2 regions of the Methylobacterium sp. GC_Met_2 genome follow, and region 2 is predicted to be linked to the other one. Evidence: predicted binding sites of a transcription regulator. Region 2 holds the regulator's gene; the other holds the start of a gene.

What was found. The regulator LexA, encoded in region 2, represses DNA repair genes until DNA is damaged. The targets are predictions, from matches to a motif close to TGTTCNNNNTGTGTTCNG.
Region 1: OXS49_RS26265 (PA0069 family radical SAM protein) is a predicted target of LexA. The motif match lies at 1,855-1,872, and genes of this name have one in related genera.

Annotation. Positions count from the first base shown of each region.
Region 1 covers NZ_JALNUM010000107.1:11,978-19,565, forward strand. Annotated here, with positions in the region: gene OXS49_RS26255 (amino acid permease) at 1-1,076, opposite strand, end outside; gene OXS49_RS26260 (hypothetical protein) at 1,213-1,743, opposite strand; gene OXS49_RS26265 (PA0069 family radical SAM protein) at 1,894-3,021, shown strand; gene OXS49_RS26270 (ribonuclease HII) at 3,107-3,709, opposite strand; gene OXS49_RS26275 (glycosyltransferase family 1 protein) at 3,841-4,887, opposite strand; gene OXS49_RS26280 (UDP-2,3-diacylglucosamine diphosphatase) at 4,898-5,713, opposite strand; gene OXS49_RS26285 (aminotransferase class V-fold PLP-dependent enzyme) at 6,228-7,436, shown strand; partial or broken gene OXS49_RS26290 (D-2-hydroxyacid dehydrogenase) at 7,540-7,588, shown strand, end outside.
Region 2 covers NZ_JALNUM010000017.1:4,574-12,161, reverse strand. Annotated here, with positions in the region: gene OXS49_RS08750 (ComEC/Rec2 family competence protein) at 1-2,070, shown strand, start outside; gene lexA (transcriptional repressor LexA) at 2,064-2,792, opposite strand; gene OXS49_RS08740 (hypothetical protein) at 3,192-3,659, shown strand; gene OXS49_RS08735 (hypothetical protein) at 3,670-3,885, opposite strand; gene OXS49_RS08730 (divalent metal cation transporter) at 3,964-5,205, shown strand; gene fae (formaldehyde-activating enzyme) at 5,270-5,809, shown strand; gene OXS49_RS08720 (hypothetical protein) at 5,810-6,160, opposite strand; gene OXS49_RS08715 (hypothetical protein) at 6,337-6,798, opposite strand; gene OXS49_RS08710 (response regulator) at 6,808-7,290, opposite strand; gene OXS49_RS08705 (histidine kinase dimerization/phosphoacceptor domain -containing protein) at 7,287-7,588, opposite strand, start outside.

The sequences.
Region 1 (7,588 bases), on a different contig from region 2:
ACGTGGGCGAACATCTTCGGCAGCAGGCCGTCCTGCGCCATGGTGAAGAAGATCCGGCTCTGGCCGTAGAGCAGCACGAGGATCACGGTGGTCAGGCCGGTGAGCGCCCCGAGCTTGATCAGGATGGCGAACCAGCCGATGCCGATCACGTCGACGCCCTTGGCGATCGGATCGGGGACGTTCAGATCCTTGTAGGGAACCAGCCCGGTGAGCACGGCCGCCACCAGAACGTACAGGATGGTGCAGACGACGAGCGAGCCCAGAATGCCGATCGGCATGTCCTTCTGGGGCTTGCGCGCCTCCTGGGCCGCGGTGGAGACCGCGTCGAAGCCGATGAAGGCGAAGAACACCACGCCCGCGCCGCGCAGGATGCCGCTGTAGCCGTAATGCCCGAAGGTGCCGTCGTTCTCCGGGATCAGCGGGGTCCAGTGCGCCGTGTCCACATGGCCCCAGCCCAGCGCGATGAAGGCCACCACGACGGTCAGCTTCACCGCCACCATGACGTTGTTGAAGCGGGCCGATTCCTTGGTGCCGCGCATCAGCAGAAGCGTGATCAGCGCCACGATCAGCACCGCCGGCAGGTTGAACAGGGCGGTGCCCCCGCCGTCGATCGGCGTGCCGGGCGCGTGCGCGAACTGCGCCGGGATCGCGATCCCGACATCCTTCAGGATGCTGGTGACGTAGCCCGACCAGCCCACCGCCACGGTGGCCGCCCCCATGGCGTATTCCAAAATGAGATCCCAGCCGATCAGCCACGCGAAGAATTCGCCCAGCGTCGCGTAGGTGTAGGTGTAGCTCGACCCCGCCACCGGGATCAGCGCCGCCATCTCGGAGTAGCACAGGCCGACGAACGCGCAGGCGATGCCGCCGAGCACGAAGGACAGCATGATCCCCGGACCGGCATATTGCGCGGCAGCCGTGCCGGTCAGCACGAAGATGCCGGCGCCGATGATGGCGCCGATGCCCATCGCGGTGATCGACAGCGCGCCGAGCGACTTCGAGAGTTGCTGCTCGCCCTCGCCGCTTTCGATGATGTCGTCGACGGATTTCCGCCCCATCAGGCCCGACGCATCCATCGCAACATCCTCCCAGGGCGCAGCGGGCAGGCGGTCCCTCCCGCACCGGGAGATGCCGCAAATCCTTTGCCATTGACTGAGAGTTGTAGAGGCGGATCAACGGACAACAACGTGGCGGTATGCAATATCCTCCCGCTTATGCCCGATCGATACGGGCAATCAGCGGCCGAACCTTGAGACGCGCGGTGAAGACCGGTCCGCTCCGCAGCGCCTCGCGCCGGACCACATCGCCCGCCCTGGCTCTGCGGGCGCCTGTCAGGATCTCGGCCCGGCCGACCAGGCGCGCACGCCAGCCGGCGGCCGGGCGGTGCAGGCGGCCGAGGCCGGTCTCCGGGCGGGCGGTGCCGACGAAGCGGTCGAGGGTCCGAATCCAGCCCTCGGCGGGGACATCCCCGGCCTCGAGGCACAGGATCCAGTCCCGACGCGCCAATGCGGCGCCCGCCGTGTAGGGGCTGTCGCCGGCGTGGACGACCAAGACCGCGCCAGTCGCCTCGGCGACGGCCGCCACGGCGTCGCTGGCGCGACCCGTCACGATCACCGCATCGCCGATCAGGCCACCGGCGACGCCGGAGACGAGCACGCCGAGCGTGTCGGCCAAGCGATCGATCGCGTCCGGATGGGCCGGGTTGGCCAGGTAGGTCACCGCAGAGAGCATGAGCGCGCGCATAGACGATTTTGCGCTGCCGTAAACCATTCCTGCGTCGCCGGAAGGTCGGGGTGTTACCAAGAAACGCACAGATGTGGGGGTTGCCCGAAAAACAGGCGTTCCCCAGCGCGATGTTCTCTCTATGTTTCACGTGAAACAGAGGGCGTCATCATGGCGGACAACGTCTTGGGTTCGCGGGGCGGGTCGAGACCAGCGGGTGTGCAGCGGCTCGCCGCCAGCACGCCCCCTGAGGCCGGGCGGCGCGGGCGCGGGTCCACGTCCAACCCCACCGGCCGTTTCGAAGCGGCGCAGCGCGAGGTGTTTCACGACCCCGACTGGACGGCCGACGATCCCGCTCCCCTCCGTACGCAGGTGACGCCGGAACGATCCGCCCGGATCATCGCCCGCAACACTTCGCCCGACATACCGTTCGATCGCTCGATCAATCCGTATCGCGGATGCGAGCACGGCTGCATCTACTGCTATGCGCGGCCGACCCATGCCTTCCTGGGACTGTCGCCGGGGCTCGATTTCGAATCGCGGATCTTTGCCAAGCCGGACGCCGCCCGGCTGCTCCGGCGCGAACTCGCGGCGCCGGGATACCGCCCGGACACGATCGCGCTGGGCACGGCCACCGATCCCTACCAGCCGGCCGAGCGCACCCACCGCATCACCCGGGCTGTGCTGGAGGTTCTGCGGGACACCCGGCATCCGGTCGGCATCACCACGAAATCCGACCTCGTCCTGCGCGATCTCGACCTCCTGGCCGAGATGGCTGCCGACAACCTCGCCCTCGTTGCGATCTCGCTGCCGACCCTCGATCCGGCCCTCGCCCGACGGCTCGATCCCCGGGCGCCCCGGCCCGAGAAGCGTCTCGCCGCGATGGCGCGCCTGAGCGAAGCGGGGGTGCCCGTGATGGTCAACGTCTCCCCGATCATCCCGGGGCTGACCGACCACGAGATCGAGTCCATCCTCGCCCGCGCCCGGGAGCACGGCGCGAGCCGGATCGGCCATGCCCTGCTGCGACTCCCGGGCGAAGTCGCCGACCTAGTGGCCGATTGGTTCACCGAGCACTATCCGGAGCGACAGGCCCGCGCCTTCGCGCTGCTCCGGCAGGCCCGGGGTGGCCGCGAGAACGATCCCCGTTTCGGTCATCGCTTCCGCGGCGAGGGTGCCTACGCGGCGATGATCGGCCAGCGCGTCCGGCTCTCCGGGACACGGCTCGGCTACGCATTCGGCCGGATGGGACTGAACCGGGAAGTCTTTCGCAAGCCGGGGGCGCAGCTGAATTTGTTTTAAGCGCCCGTTCAACCCGTTCGGGAAAACCCCGGTTTCGAAAGGTCGAGACCTCGCGCGGGTTCAGGGCGGAGCCCTGGGAAGCACGTCAGGGTGCCGGATCGAACCCACGGGTGAAACTCAGCCGATGGTGCGGGCTTCGGCCGAGGCTGGTCAGGCCGGCCCGGTGGAGAGCGGTCCCGTAGCCGACATTACGCTCCCAGCCGTAGCCGGGGTGGCGCAGGGCGAGGCGCCGCATCAGCGTGTCGCGAAACACCTTGGCGACGATCGCGGCGGCGGCGATCTGCGGCACCAGCCGGTCCCCGCCGACCACCGCCCGGCTGGGCAGTCCGGGCAGCGCGTCGCGGCCATCGACCAGGACCGGCGCCGCGATGCCCAGTCGGTCCACTGCGCGCGCCATGGCGTCGAGGGTCGCGGCGCGGATGTTGACGCGGTCGATCAGCGCCCGGGAGCCGGCCGAAACGGCGACGCGGGCGTGCGCGCGGATCAAGGGGGCGAGCTGCTCACGCTCGGGCTCGGGGAGGCGCTTGCTGTCGTCGAGGGCGGCGAGCAAGTCGGGCGGGAGCGCCGCTGGATCGAACCAGACCGCCGCGACCACGACTGGGCCGCACAGGGCACCGCGGCCAACCTCATCGCAGCCGATCGCCACCGGATAGGCTGCGGCGCGGGACGGATCGAACGGGCGCGCCATCGCCCTCTTCCGTGGGATCGCGAACGTCACGGTTTCAAAAGGTTTCCGACCTTTTGCAGGTGCAGGGCAGCCTCCTGCCACCGGGCTTTGCCCTGCCGAGCCACCAAAGGGCAAGCCCCTTGAAAACCCGTTCAGGCGGCGTCCCGGGCAAGGCGCTCGCCGCCATGGGCTTCGATGATGTTGCCGAAGAACTGGCGCGCGCTCACCTCCCAACCCCGGCGCAGGGCCTCGGCCCTGCACTCGGCCCGGGACAGGTCGAGGGCGGCGAGGGCGGCGACCCGCAGGTCCTGATCGAGAATGCCCACCCGCGTGCCCCCGATCACGTCGTTCGGGCCCGGCACCGGGAAGGCCGCCACCGGCAGGCCGCAGGCCAGCGCCTCCAGCAGCACGATCCCGAACGTGTCGGTCAGGCTCGGGAACACGAACACGTCGCAGGCCGCGTAGATCGCCGAGAGCGCCGACCCCGTCCGGGTCCCGAGGAACCGGGCCGCCGGCGCCAGGCTCTGGAGTCGCCCCCGGTCCGGCCCGTCACCGACCACGATCTTGGTGCCCGGCAGATCGAGATTCAGGAAGGCCGCGATGTTCTTCTCCACCGCCAGCCGGCCGACATAGAGGAACAGCGGTCGCGGCAGATCGGCGAGTTCCTCGGGCGGCGGTGCGCCGGGCTTGGCGGGGCGGAACCGCTCGGTGTCGACCCCGCGCGTCCAGCGCATCATGTGGGTGAAGCCCCGGGCCTCCAACTCGCTCTGGAGCGAGGCCGTGCTGACCATCGTGCCGCGGGCGGCCCCGTGGAAGCGGCGCAGATAAGCGTAGGACCACGCCTCCGGCACGGGCAGGCGGGCGGCGAGGTATTCCGGGAAGCGCGTGTGATAGCTCGTGGTGAACGGCAGGCCGTGCGACAGGCAGTGCCGCCGCGCCGCGTATCCCACCGGACCCTCGGTCGCGATGTGGACATGGGTCGGCCGCTCCGCCCGCCAGCGCGCCGCCACCCGCTCCCGTCCCGCATAGGCGAGGCGGATCTCCGGGTAGCCCGGCATCGGCAGCGAGGGGAAATCCGCCGCCGTCAGCATCGTGGTCGCGAAGCCGTGCTCTGGGGCCCGGCGGACCATCTGCTCCAGGGAGCGCACCACGCCGTTGACCTGCGGATGCCACGCATCGCTGGCGATCAGGAGCTTCACGGTCGAGCCCTCACGCCACCGCGCGCCGGCCCGGGACCGCCTGCGGCACGGTCTCGGCCGCGCGGGCACGCAGCAGGCTCGGATAGTGCAGCACCTCCATGCGGCCGTCGTAATGCTCCACCAGCCCGGTGCAGGATTCGACCCAATCGCCGGTGTTGAGGTAGCGCAACTCGCCGATCGGCCGATCGGCCGCGTGGTGGATGTGGCCGCAGATCACCCCGTCGGCGCCCTGTCGGCGCGCCTCCTCGGCCAGGATCGTCTCGAACCGGCCGATGAAGCTCACGGCGTTCTTCACCCGCAGCTTCGCCCAGGCCGAGAGCGACCAGTAGGACAGTCCGACCCGGCGGCGCATCTTGTTGAGCAGCGTGTTGAGGGACAGCGCCAGCGTGTAGGCCCCGTCGCCGAGATGGGCGAGCCAGGGCGAGTGGCGCACCACCATGTCGAACTGGTCGCCGTGGATCACGAGGTAGCGCTTCCCGTCGGCGGCCTCGTGAATCGCGGTCTCGGAGACTTCGATGCCGCCGAAATTCATGCCGACGTAGTCGCGCAGGAATTCGTCGTGGTTGCCCGGCAGGTAGACGACCTTGGCGCCCTTGCGGACCTTGCGCAGCAGCTTCTGGACGACGTCGTTGTGCTCCTGCGGCCAGTACCAGCCGGAGCGCAGCTGCCAGCCGTCCACGATATCCCCGACGAGGTAGATCGTGTCGGCGTCGTAATCCCGCAGGAATGACAGCAGCAGACCAGCTTGGCAGCCGCGCGTCCCGAGATGCAGATCGGACAGGAACAGCGTCCGGACCCGGACCGGCATCTCCTCACCCTCGGCCACGGCTTCGTCTCCCGGCGGCTGAATACGGCCGGGATCCAGAGCGCGATCCCATCTCAGTTTGATGACGCGCCGAGGGCGGTATCCTGCGAGCCTGGGTGCGTTGCGGCGTAGCTTCTCAATCGGAGATTAGTATCGCTGCGGCGCACAAAAAATTTTTTTGGCAAGTTCCGGAAGTTTTTCCGGTTTTCCTTTCACGCTACACCGCCTCATAATGCCAGATAACCGGCGGCTCGGTACGAGCGCGGCCGGGCATGACAGGAAGGCGGCGAGGACGGCCCTGGGGCCGTCGGGCGGGACGGCATTTCGGAGGCGACCGGCGCGCGGGGGCGCGCCGCGACGCGAGCGGCACGAGGCCGCCTGCCGCTCCGCTGCGCCCCCCACCCACGGCAGAGGATGGCGTTCGAGGCGGCGTGGCGCGAGCCGCGCCCGCCGGCGCCGGACCGACTCCCGAGGACGTTTGGACAACCCGTCGCAGGCTCGGCCTGCGCGCAATCGACTATTCGGAGGAAACATCATGGCCGCAACCCGGCGCCCCGGTCGCAACCATCTCTTCATCCCCGGCCCGACCAACATCCCGGACCGGGTGCTGCGCGCCATGCACGTGCCGTCCGAGGATCACCGCTCGCCGAGCTTTCCCGAGCTGGTGAAGCCGCTCCTGCAGGACTCCAAGATGGTGTTCGGCTCGACCGCCGGAACGGTGATCCTGTTCCCGTCCTCGGGCACCGGCATCTGGGAATCGGCCCTGTCCAACACGCTCTGCCGCGGCGACACGGTGCTGACCTCGCGCTACGGCCAGTTCAGCCACCTCTGGGTCGACATGGCTCAGCGCCTCGGCCTCGACGTGGTCGTCCAGGAGGAGGAGTGGGGCACCGGCGCCGATCCGCAGAAGATCGAGGAGGCCCTGCGCGCCGACAAGGACCATAAGATCAAGGCCGTCATGGTCGTCCACAACGAGACCGCCACGGGCGTCACCAGCGATATCGGTGCGGTCCGCAAGGCGATCGACGCCGCCGGCCACCCGACGCTGCTGTTCGTGGACGGCATCTCGTCGATCGGCTCGCTGCCGTTCTACATGGACGACTGGAAGGTCGACTGCGCCATCGCGGGCTCGCAGAAGGGCTTCATGCTGCCGGCCGGCCTCGGCCTGATCTGCATCAGCCCGAAGGCGCTCAAGATCGCCGAGGGCGGCACCGGCCGCAACGACCGGCTCGGCCACGCCTACTTCGCCTGGAAGGACCAGCTCGCCGCCAACGCGACCGGCTACTTCCCCTACACCCCCGTCCTGCCGCTGCTCTACGGCCTGCGCGAGGCTCTGCAGGTCGTGAAGGAGGAGGGGCTGGAGAACGTCTACCACCGCCACCACGTGCTCGCCGAGGCGACCCGCCAGGCGGTTGCGGCCTGGGGCCTCAAGCCCTGCGCCAAGGAGCCGAAGTGGAACTCCGACACGGTCACGGCGATCGTGGTCCCGGAGGGCGCCGACGCCGCCAAGGTGATCACCCACGCCTACGAGCGCTACAACCTCTCGCTGGGCGCTGGCCTGTCGAAAGTTGCCGGCAAGGTGTTCCGCATCGGCCACCTCGGCGACCTGAACGAGCTGTCGCTGCTGGGCGCCATCGCGGGCGCCGAGATGGCCATGATCGATTGCGGCATCAAGGTCACGCCGGGCTCGGGCGTCGCCGCCGCCTCCAGCTATCTGCGCGAGAATCCGCTGCATAAGGCGTAAGCCGCGCACGCGATCGGGGCGGGACCGGGTTGCCGGGCCCGCCCCGACGCGCAAGTAAGAACAAGACTATCGAGGAAACTACCCGTCGTCCGAGAGGGGTCCTATGACCAAGAAGATCGTGTTCCTGGATCGTGAATCCCTCGATGCCAGGG
Region 2 (7,588 bases):
GCTGCCCCGCTGATCGGGGCCGCACTGGCACTCGCGCCTGTGCCGTTCCTGGGGGCGCGGCCGGTGGCGATGGCGCTGGCGCTCGCCGCGGGGTTCGCGTTCCTCGGCTTCGCGGCGGCGACCTGGCGTGTCGCGCAGGTGGCCGCGCCGATCCTGACACGGACCACGATCGGGCCGCTCACCGGGACGATCGAGGCACTCGACGAGCGCGAGGTCGGCGCCCGGCTGGTGATCCGGGTGGACAGCTTTGCCGGGCTCGGCCCGGAGGTGCGGCCGGCCCGGGTGCGCGTCTCGTTCCGCAAGACGCCGATCCCGCGGCCGGGCGAAACCATCGCGGCGACTGCGCGCCTCCTGCCGCCTCCGGAGGCGGCCCGGCCCGGCGGCTACGACTTCGCCCGGGACGCGTATTTTCAGGGGATCGGCGCGGTTGGCTCGCTCGTCGGCGCCGTCAAAATCCGAGCCCCCACGGAACCGCCGCCCCTGCGCCTGCGTCTCGCCGCGATGCTGGACGAGGCCCGCAACGTCCTGACCCGCCGGATCGCCGAGGCCGAGGGCGGCCAGGCGGGGGCGGTGGCGGCCGCCCTGGTGACCGGCAAGCGTGGGCTGATCGGCCCGGCCAGCAACGATGCCCTGCGCGCCGCCGGCATCTACCACGTGGTCTCGATCTCGGGCCTCCACATGGTACTGGCCGCTGGCGTGGTGTTCTGGCTGGTGCGGGCTTTCCTCGCATTGATCCCCCACTGCGCCGTGTTCTGGCCGATCAAGAAGATCGCGGCCGGCTTCGCCATGGTGGGGGTGAGCGGCTATTGCGCCTTCTCGGGCTGGGACATCGCCGCCGAGCGCTCGCTGATCATGACCCTGATCATGCTGGGCGCGATCCTCGCGGACCGACCCGCCCTGTCGATGCGCAACCTCGCAGTGGCCGCCCTGATCGCCCTGGCCCGCGAACCGGAAGGGCTGCTCGGCCCGAGCTTCCAGATGTCGTTCGGCGCGGTGGCCGGGTTGATCGCCTGTGCGCGGTTGATCGACGGGCGCCTGTTCGTGCGGCCCGGGGCGGGGCGAATCGGACGGCTCGTCGGGACCGGCCTCTCGGGGATCGTCGGCACCCTGGCCACGACCCTGGTGGCGCAGATCGCCACCGCCCCCTTCGCCACCTACCATTTCCAGACGGTCCAGCCCTTCGGCCTTATCGGTAACGCGCTGACCCTGCCGCTCGTCTCGCTGGTGGTGATGCCCTCGGCCGTGATCGGGTGCCTTGCCTATCCCTTCGCCCTCGACCGGCCGGTCTGGTGGCTGATGGGGCAGGCGGTGGGCGGTATGCTGGCGATCTCGCATTGGATCGCCGGGTTCGAGCGGGCCAGCGTGGTGGTGCCAGCCTTCGGCACCGGGGCTCTCGCCGCCCTCACGACAGCGCTGCTCCTGGCGACGCTACCGGTTTCGCAGATCCGCTGGTTTGCCCTGCCGCCCATCCTGCTCGGTCTCGGCCTGATGGTCCACCCGGAGCACCACGATCTCTATGTCGACCGGCAGGGCTGGGGTGCCGCGGTCCGTGGCCCGGATGGACAGCTCGCGATCCTCGGCAGCCCTTCGGGCTTCGTGCTGGAGCAATGGCTGAAGGCGGATGGCGACGGGCGGCGGCTCGACCGCAGCTCCGGCGCGGCGCCCGGCGGTCGCTGCGACCGGCTCGGCTGTACCGCGCTTCTCCCGGACGGACGGGCCGTCGCCCTGGTCCGCGACCGGCGCGCCTTCCCAGAGGATTGCGCCCGGGCCACGGTGCTGATCACGAGCCTCATGGCGCCGCCGACCTGCGCGGGGCCTCTGGTGATCGACCGCCGGGTGCTGGCCACGCACGGGGCCGTCGCTCTGCGTGCTGTTGGAAACGGGTTTACCGTACGCAGCGCCCACGGTGACGACCGGTCCGCCCCCTGGCGTCCGAGGCCTGCCCATACGAATCTCGAACCGACGGCGGATCCCCCCATCGCGGCGGCCGGCGGCATGGCGCAGCCCGAAACGCTGCAGGCCCCGGCGGCGGACGTCGCGATCGACGCCCCCGCCGAACCCCTTCAGTAGCGGCGAACGAGGCTCACCAGCCGCCCCTGGATCTGGACCCGATCGGGGCCCAGAACGCGCGTTTCGTAGGCTGGGTTGGCAGCCTCCAGGGCGATCGAAGAGCCGCGGCGGCGCAGGCGCTTGAGCGTCGCCTCCTCGTCGTCGATCAGCGCCACGATGATGTCGCCGGTATTGGCGGTGTCCTGCTTGCGGATCACCACGAGGTCGCCGTCGAGGATCCCTGCTTCGACCATCGAATCGCCGCGCACCTCCAGGGCGTAGTGCTCGCCGCCCGCGAGGAAGTCCGGCGAGAGCGTGATGGCATGGCTCTGGTTCTGGATCGCCGAGACCGGCGTCCCGGCCGCGATCCGACCCATGACGGGGATCGAGATGGCCCGGCCGGAATCGTCGATCATCCGTGCGCTCGCCTGCATGGGAGGCGTCGCCGGCTGTCGGGACTTTCCGCCCTCAACCACGCTCGGGGTGAAGCGGCGCGGCTCCGGAGTGGGTGCCGCCGCCTGCGCCATGCTTTCGGGGATGCGGATCACCTCGATGGCGCGCGCCCGATTCGGCAGCCGGCGCAGGAAGCCGCGCTCCTCCAAGGCCGTGATCAGCCGGTGGATGCCCGATTTCGACTTGAGATCGAGCGCATCCTTCATCTCGTCGAAGGAGGGGGGAACGCCGCATTCCTGAACGCGGCTCTGGATGAACCGCAGGAGGTCAAGCTGCTTGCGCGTGAGCATCGACGGGGGCCTCGCGGCTTTGCGGACCGCCCCGAGGCGGCCTCTGAAACAAATCGCGAACAGGTTAAACGTTCCGCAAGTGTTCTGCAAGCACGTTATGGCCACGCTGTCGGGTCGATCGGCGATCGTGTCGATCCGCGGCCGGTTCGAACGCGGTGCGCCTACGGCCAGCCGCACCGAAGTTGCCACACTCCTTCGTGCCGGTCAGGCCTCCTAGTCCGGAACCGGGACATGCCGAACTCGTGCGACGCGGTGGGGCCGGACGCCAGGGGGCTGTGAGCGCCCGGCGCGGGCGATGCGAACCACAAACGCATTGACGGCGCAAGCGGAGCCGTTTCAATGCACCTTGCGCCTCGCCGGGGAGCGCAGCGGGGCGATATCGGGCTTGGGATGACGAGGATGCGAAAGCGCGCGGCTCCAGGGCCCCTCCGGCTCTCCCTCGGCGCCCTGATCCTGGGTTCGGCGCTTGCCGGCTGCACCACCGGGTTCGCCTACATCTCCCGGAACTACGTGGCGCTCACGCCGCAGGTGGTCACGATCGGCTGCAAGGAACCCTACGAGGTCTACGACAACCGGCAGCTGCGCCGGATGCTGGTCGTATCCAACGCCCTGCGCGAATATGCCGGCTGCAACCTGAGTGAAGTCCGCATCGATCCGGAGCCGGGCGCGACCCGGGTGACGCGCTTCCGCACGGCCGCCCGCGCCTATCTCGACGAGACCGTGCGCGAGGATTGCCGGATCACCGGCGAGACCGTGTTCGATTCCCTGAAATCGGAGTTCGCCTACGCCTGCGACGCGCCGGTCGAGCGGCGCGGAACGGTGGTGCCGCGTCTGCCGGGCCGCAACCCGGGTGCAGCCCAACGCTGAGCCCGCCCGCTCAGGTCCCCGGCTTCGGGAAGGTGCGTTCGGTCGCGTCGCCGGCTGCCGCCAGGAGGGCACGCGCGAAGGCGCGGGCCTCGGCCCGGTCCAGCACGATGGCCGCGGTAACCGGCCCGCCGCCGAGATCGGACAGGGCGAGTTCCAGCCGCACCCCATCGGGCACGGCGCTCGCCTGAAGGCTCCAGCCCGAGCCCCGATCCGTGCTCTGTGCCATCGCATACTCCTCCCGCGTGTCGGGAAAACGCCGCAGGCGTCCGCCGGAACCGCCCTGGCCCGGGGCTGTTCCCGAGCCGTGCCCAGCGCCTCCCTGCCTCGCCTGAACGCGTTCCTCAAGACCGCAGGCCCCGGACTCGTCGTGATGCTTGCCGACACGGATGTCGGAAGCCTGATTACGGCGGCCCAGAGCGGCGCCCGCTGGGGCTACTCGCTGCTGCTCCTGCAGATCCTGCTGATCCCGATCCTGTACGTCGTCCAGGAGCTGACGGTCCGGCTCGGCACCGCCACGGGGCGTGGCCATGGCGAGCTGATCCGCGCGCGTTACGGGCCGGTCTGGGCCTGGATCTCCTATGGTGGCCTCGTGGTCGCCGGGATCGGCGCCATCGTCACGGAATTCTCCGGCATTGCGGGGATCGGCGACCTGTTCGGGGTACCGCGGCTCGTGAGCCTCGGATTGCCGGCCCTTCTGCTCCTCGGGCTCGTCTTCACCGGCGGCTACCGGCGCGTCGAGGTCGTGGCTCTGGCGGTCGGCCTGTTCGAGCTGGTCTTCATCGGCCTCGCCATCGCGGCGCGGCCGAACCTGGGCGAGATCGCCACGTCTTTTGCCCACATACCGCTCGGCGACGGTCAGTACCGGGTGCTGATCGCCGCCAATATTGGAGCGGTGATCATGCCGTGGATGATATTCTACCAGCAATCGGCGATCGTCGACAAAGGCCTCGGCTGGGACCACGCGCGCAACTCGCGGATCGACACCCTCGTGGGAGCGGTGATCTCGCAATGCGTGATGGGGGCGATCCTGATCGCGGCCGCCGCCACGATCGGCAAGGCCGGGCAGGGGACCAAGGAGGGCCTGCAGACCGTGGGCGACCTCGCGGGCGCCTTCACGCCCGCGCTGGGGCCGTGGCTCGGGCAGGTGGTGTTCGGGGTCGGGATCATCGCGGCGGCCTTCGTGGCGCTGAACGTGGTCGCCCTCGCGCTGGCCTGGGGTTTCGGCGACGTGATGGGAAAGCCGCACTCCCTAGAGCAATCGCCCCGGGAGGCGCCGGCCTTCTACGGCGCCTTCGCGCTGGTGGTGGCGGCCGGCGCGGTAGCTGTCCAGCTCGTGCCGAATCTGGTTGCGCTCAACATCGCCGTGGAAGTGATGAACGCCCTACTTCTGCCACTCGCGCTCGGCTTCCTGATCCTGCTCGCCACCCGCGCCCTGCCGGAGGGCAAGCGTGTCGAGGGCGCCTACAAGTGGGTGGTCTACGTCGTCTCGGGCGTCACCATCGCCTTCGCGCTGGTCGGTGTGCTCGACGCGGTCGGCCTGCTTTGAGGCGATTGACGCGCGCGGCCCGATGAGGTCTCCCCCGGGTCTTCCGAGACGGTGGAGTCGACACATGCAAGAGATCTGGTTCCGTACGGGCGAGGCCACGGTGCTGGCGGCCGAGGGCCAGTACACCGACGCGATGCCGGAGGTGCTGATCGGCTCCGTCCGCGGTCCGGTGGGTCAGGCCTTCGCGTCGATGATGGGGCAAGTGCAGGGCCACACCCGCATGTTCGTGGTCCGCGACCTCAACCAGCTCGTGCGCCCGGCCACGATGATGACCACCAAGGCCACCATCCACACGGCCGAGTATGTCGAGCTGCTCGGCGGCGTGGTCCAGGCCGCCACCGGCGACGCGATCGTAGATTGCATCATCGAGGGCGTGCTGCCGAAGGACGGGCTCGACGAGTTGTGCATGATCATCATGATCTGGCTCGACCCGCGCTGCGCCGAGGACGACGACCTCGACCAGAAGGACCTCTACCGGACCAACTACGAGGCGACGAAGCTCGCCATCGCCCGCGCGCTCAAGGGCGAGCCCACGGTGGACGAGCTGATCGCCAACCGGAAGACCGTGAAGCACTACGCGCTGGAAGACGTCATCGAGTATTGATCAGCGCCGCGCCATGGGCGTGCGGGCGTAGAGATCGGCCACCGCGCAGTCGATGCCGAAACCGGAGAGAACCAGCCGGTCATCCCCGGTCAGGCGGGTGCGGGTCCAGGTCTCGCCGATTCGCACCGACAGGGTCAGTGCAGGGCTCTTCTGTTCGATCAGGAGTACGGCCCGACAGTGCGGCAAGGTCTCGTAGCCTGCGCGCTTGACGTCAATCTTCGTCTGGCGCGTGCCGGGGAACTTCCGGTGGTCGCTCGAAGCGCGGATCTCGGCGGCCAGATAACAGCCGTCGACGACGTTCTGGTCGGGCTCGATGGTGGCCGCATCGATGACCGCGACATCCGGGACCATACACTGGATGAGTTCCCACTTCTCCTCATTCGGGACGCGTCTCGATGAAGTCCCAGAACCCCCGGTGGGGATCGGTCCTGTGGACGGGCTGGGTCTCGAGAATCGTCATGGGAAAGCCCGGGCCGACTCGACAGATGCGGAGAATCCCGCCGGCCACTCGCTCGGTCAAGGGCGCCCTATCCCGGCGGGATGCGCCCCACCGAGCACAGGGTGCGCATCGTAGTGCTGCCAGGGTCGGTGTAGCAGGAGGCCGACCAGCCGTTCTGCTGGATGAACGACTTGCGCCGCTCCGACAGGGACGTCCGGTAGGCGTTGGCGATGATCGGCTCGACCGTGGCGGCCGCTTCTCCGATCAGGATCTCGGAGGCCACCGACAGGTCGCGGAAGAAGGTCGCCGAGGGGGCGGGCTCGGCCGAGGTCGCCTGCACGATCGGCTCGGCCCGGCAGGTCACGTCGAACTTGATCGGCCCGGCGAGGCGGATGTCGATGCTGGGGCCAGCGCGCTTGCCGACCTTGCCGTCGATCGCCCCCGCGATCTGCCGGGCAAGGTCGTCGCAGGTATCGGCCCGGGCTGACGCCGCGAGCAGCGGCAGGCAGGCCAGGGCGGCCAGAAGGCGCGTCACGGTAAAGCTCGGCATGACCGCACTCTAGCCGCGGCGCGGCCCCTGTCGAGGGGTCGAATCGGCCCGCATCCGGGCAAAATTCGCGAGCCACGCCTTGGCGACGCGCATCCCCGGCGGCACGTTTGCGGTCGGCGGCGGACGGCGGACGCAATCCTCCAGATAGGTCAGGGACTCTTGGAGCACCGTGCCGGTGAACGGCTTGGCGATCACCGCCGTGGCCCCCGCCATGTCGTCGCTGAGCGCCTGGGCGTTGGCGGTCATGAATGCGGCCGTGATGCCGCCGAGGTCGTGCACGGCCTGCGCCACGTCGAGGCCCGAGGAGCCGTCGCCGAGGCGCAGGTCGATGAGAACCAGTTCCGGTCGGATCTCGTACACGAGGGCGATAGCCTCCCGGGCGGTCATGGCCGTGCCTACGACGCAGTGGCCCGCCTCCTCCAGCATCATCTCGATCTGCATCAGGATGAGGGCTTCATCCTCGACGACGAGGATCTTGAGCGGCTCGGTCACGCAGCCTCCAGACCGCCAGCCATCTCGCGCGGCAGGCGTATACTGACGATCGTGCCGGGATCGTTGGTCATCCAGGCGATGCTGGCGCTGAGCTGGCGGCAAAGCGTGCCGATCAGACGCTTCCCAAAGGAGCGCTGCTCCATCACCTGGAGGGGCATGCCGACGCCGTCATCGGCGATCTTGATGGTGAAGTAGGCCTCGTCCGGCGCCACCGTCACGGAGAGCCGACCCGGGCGGTCGTTCGGGAAAGCGTGCTTGAGGGCGTTGGTAATCAATTCGTTCATCATCAGCGCCACGG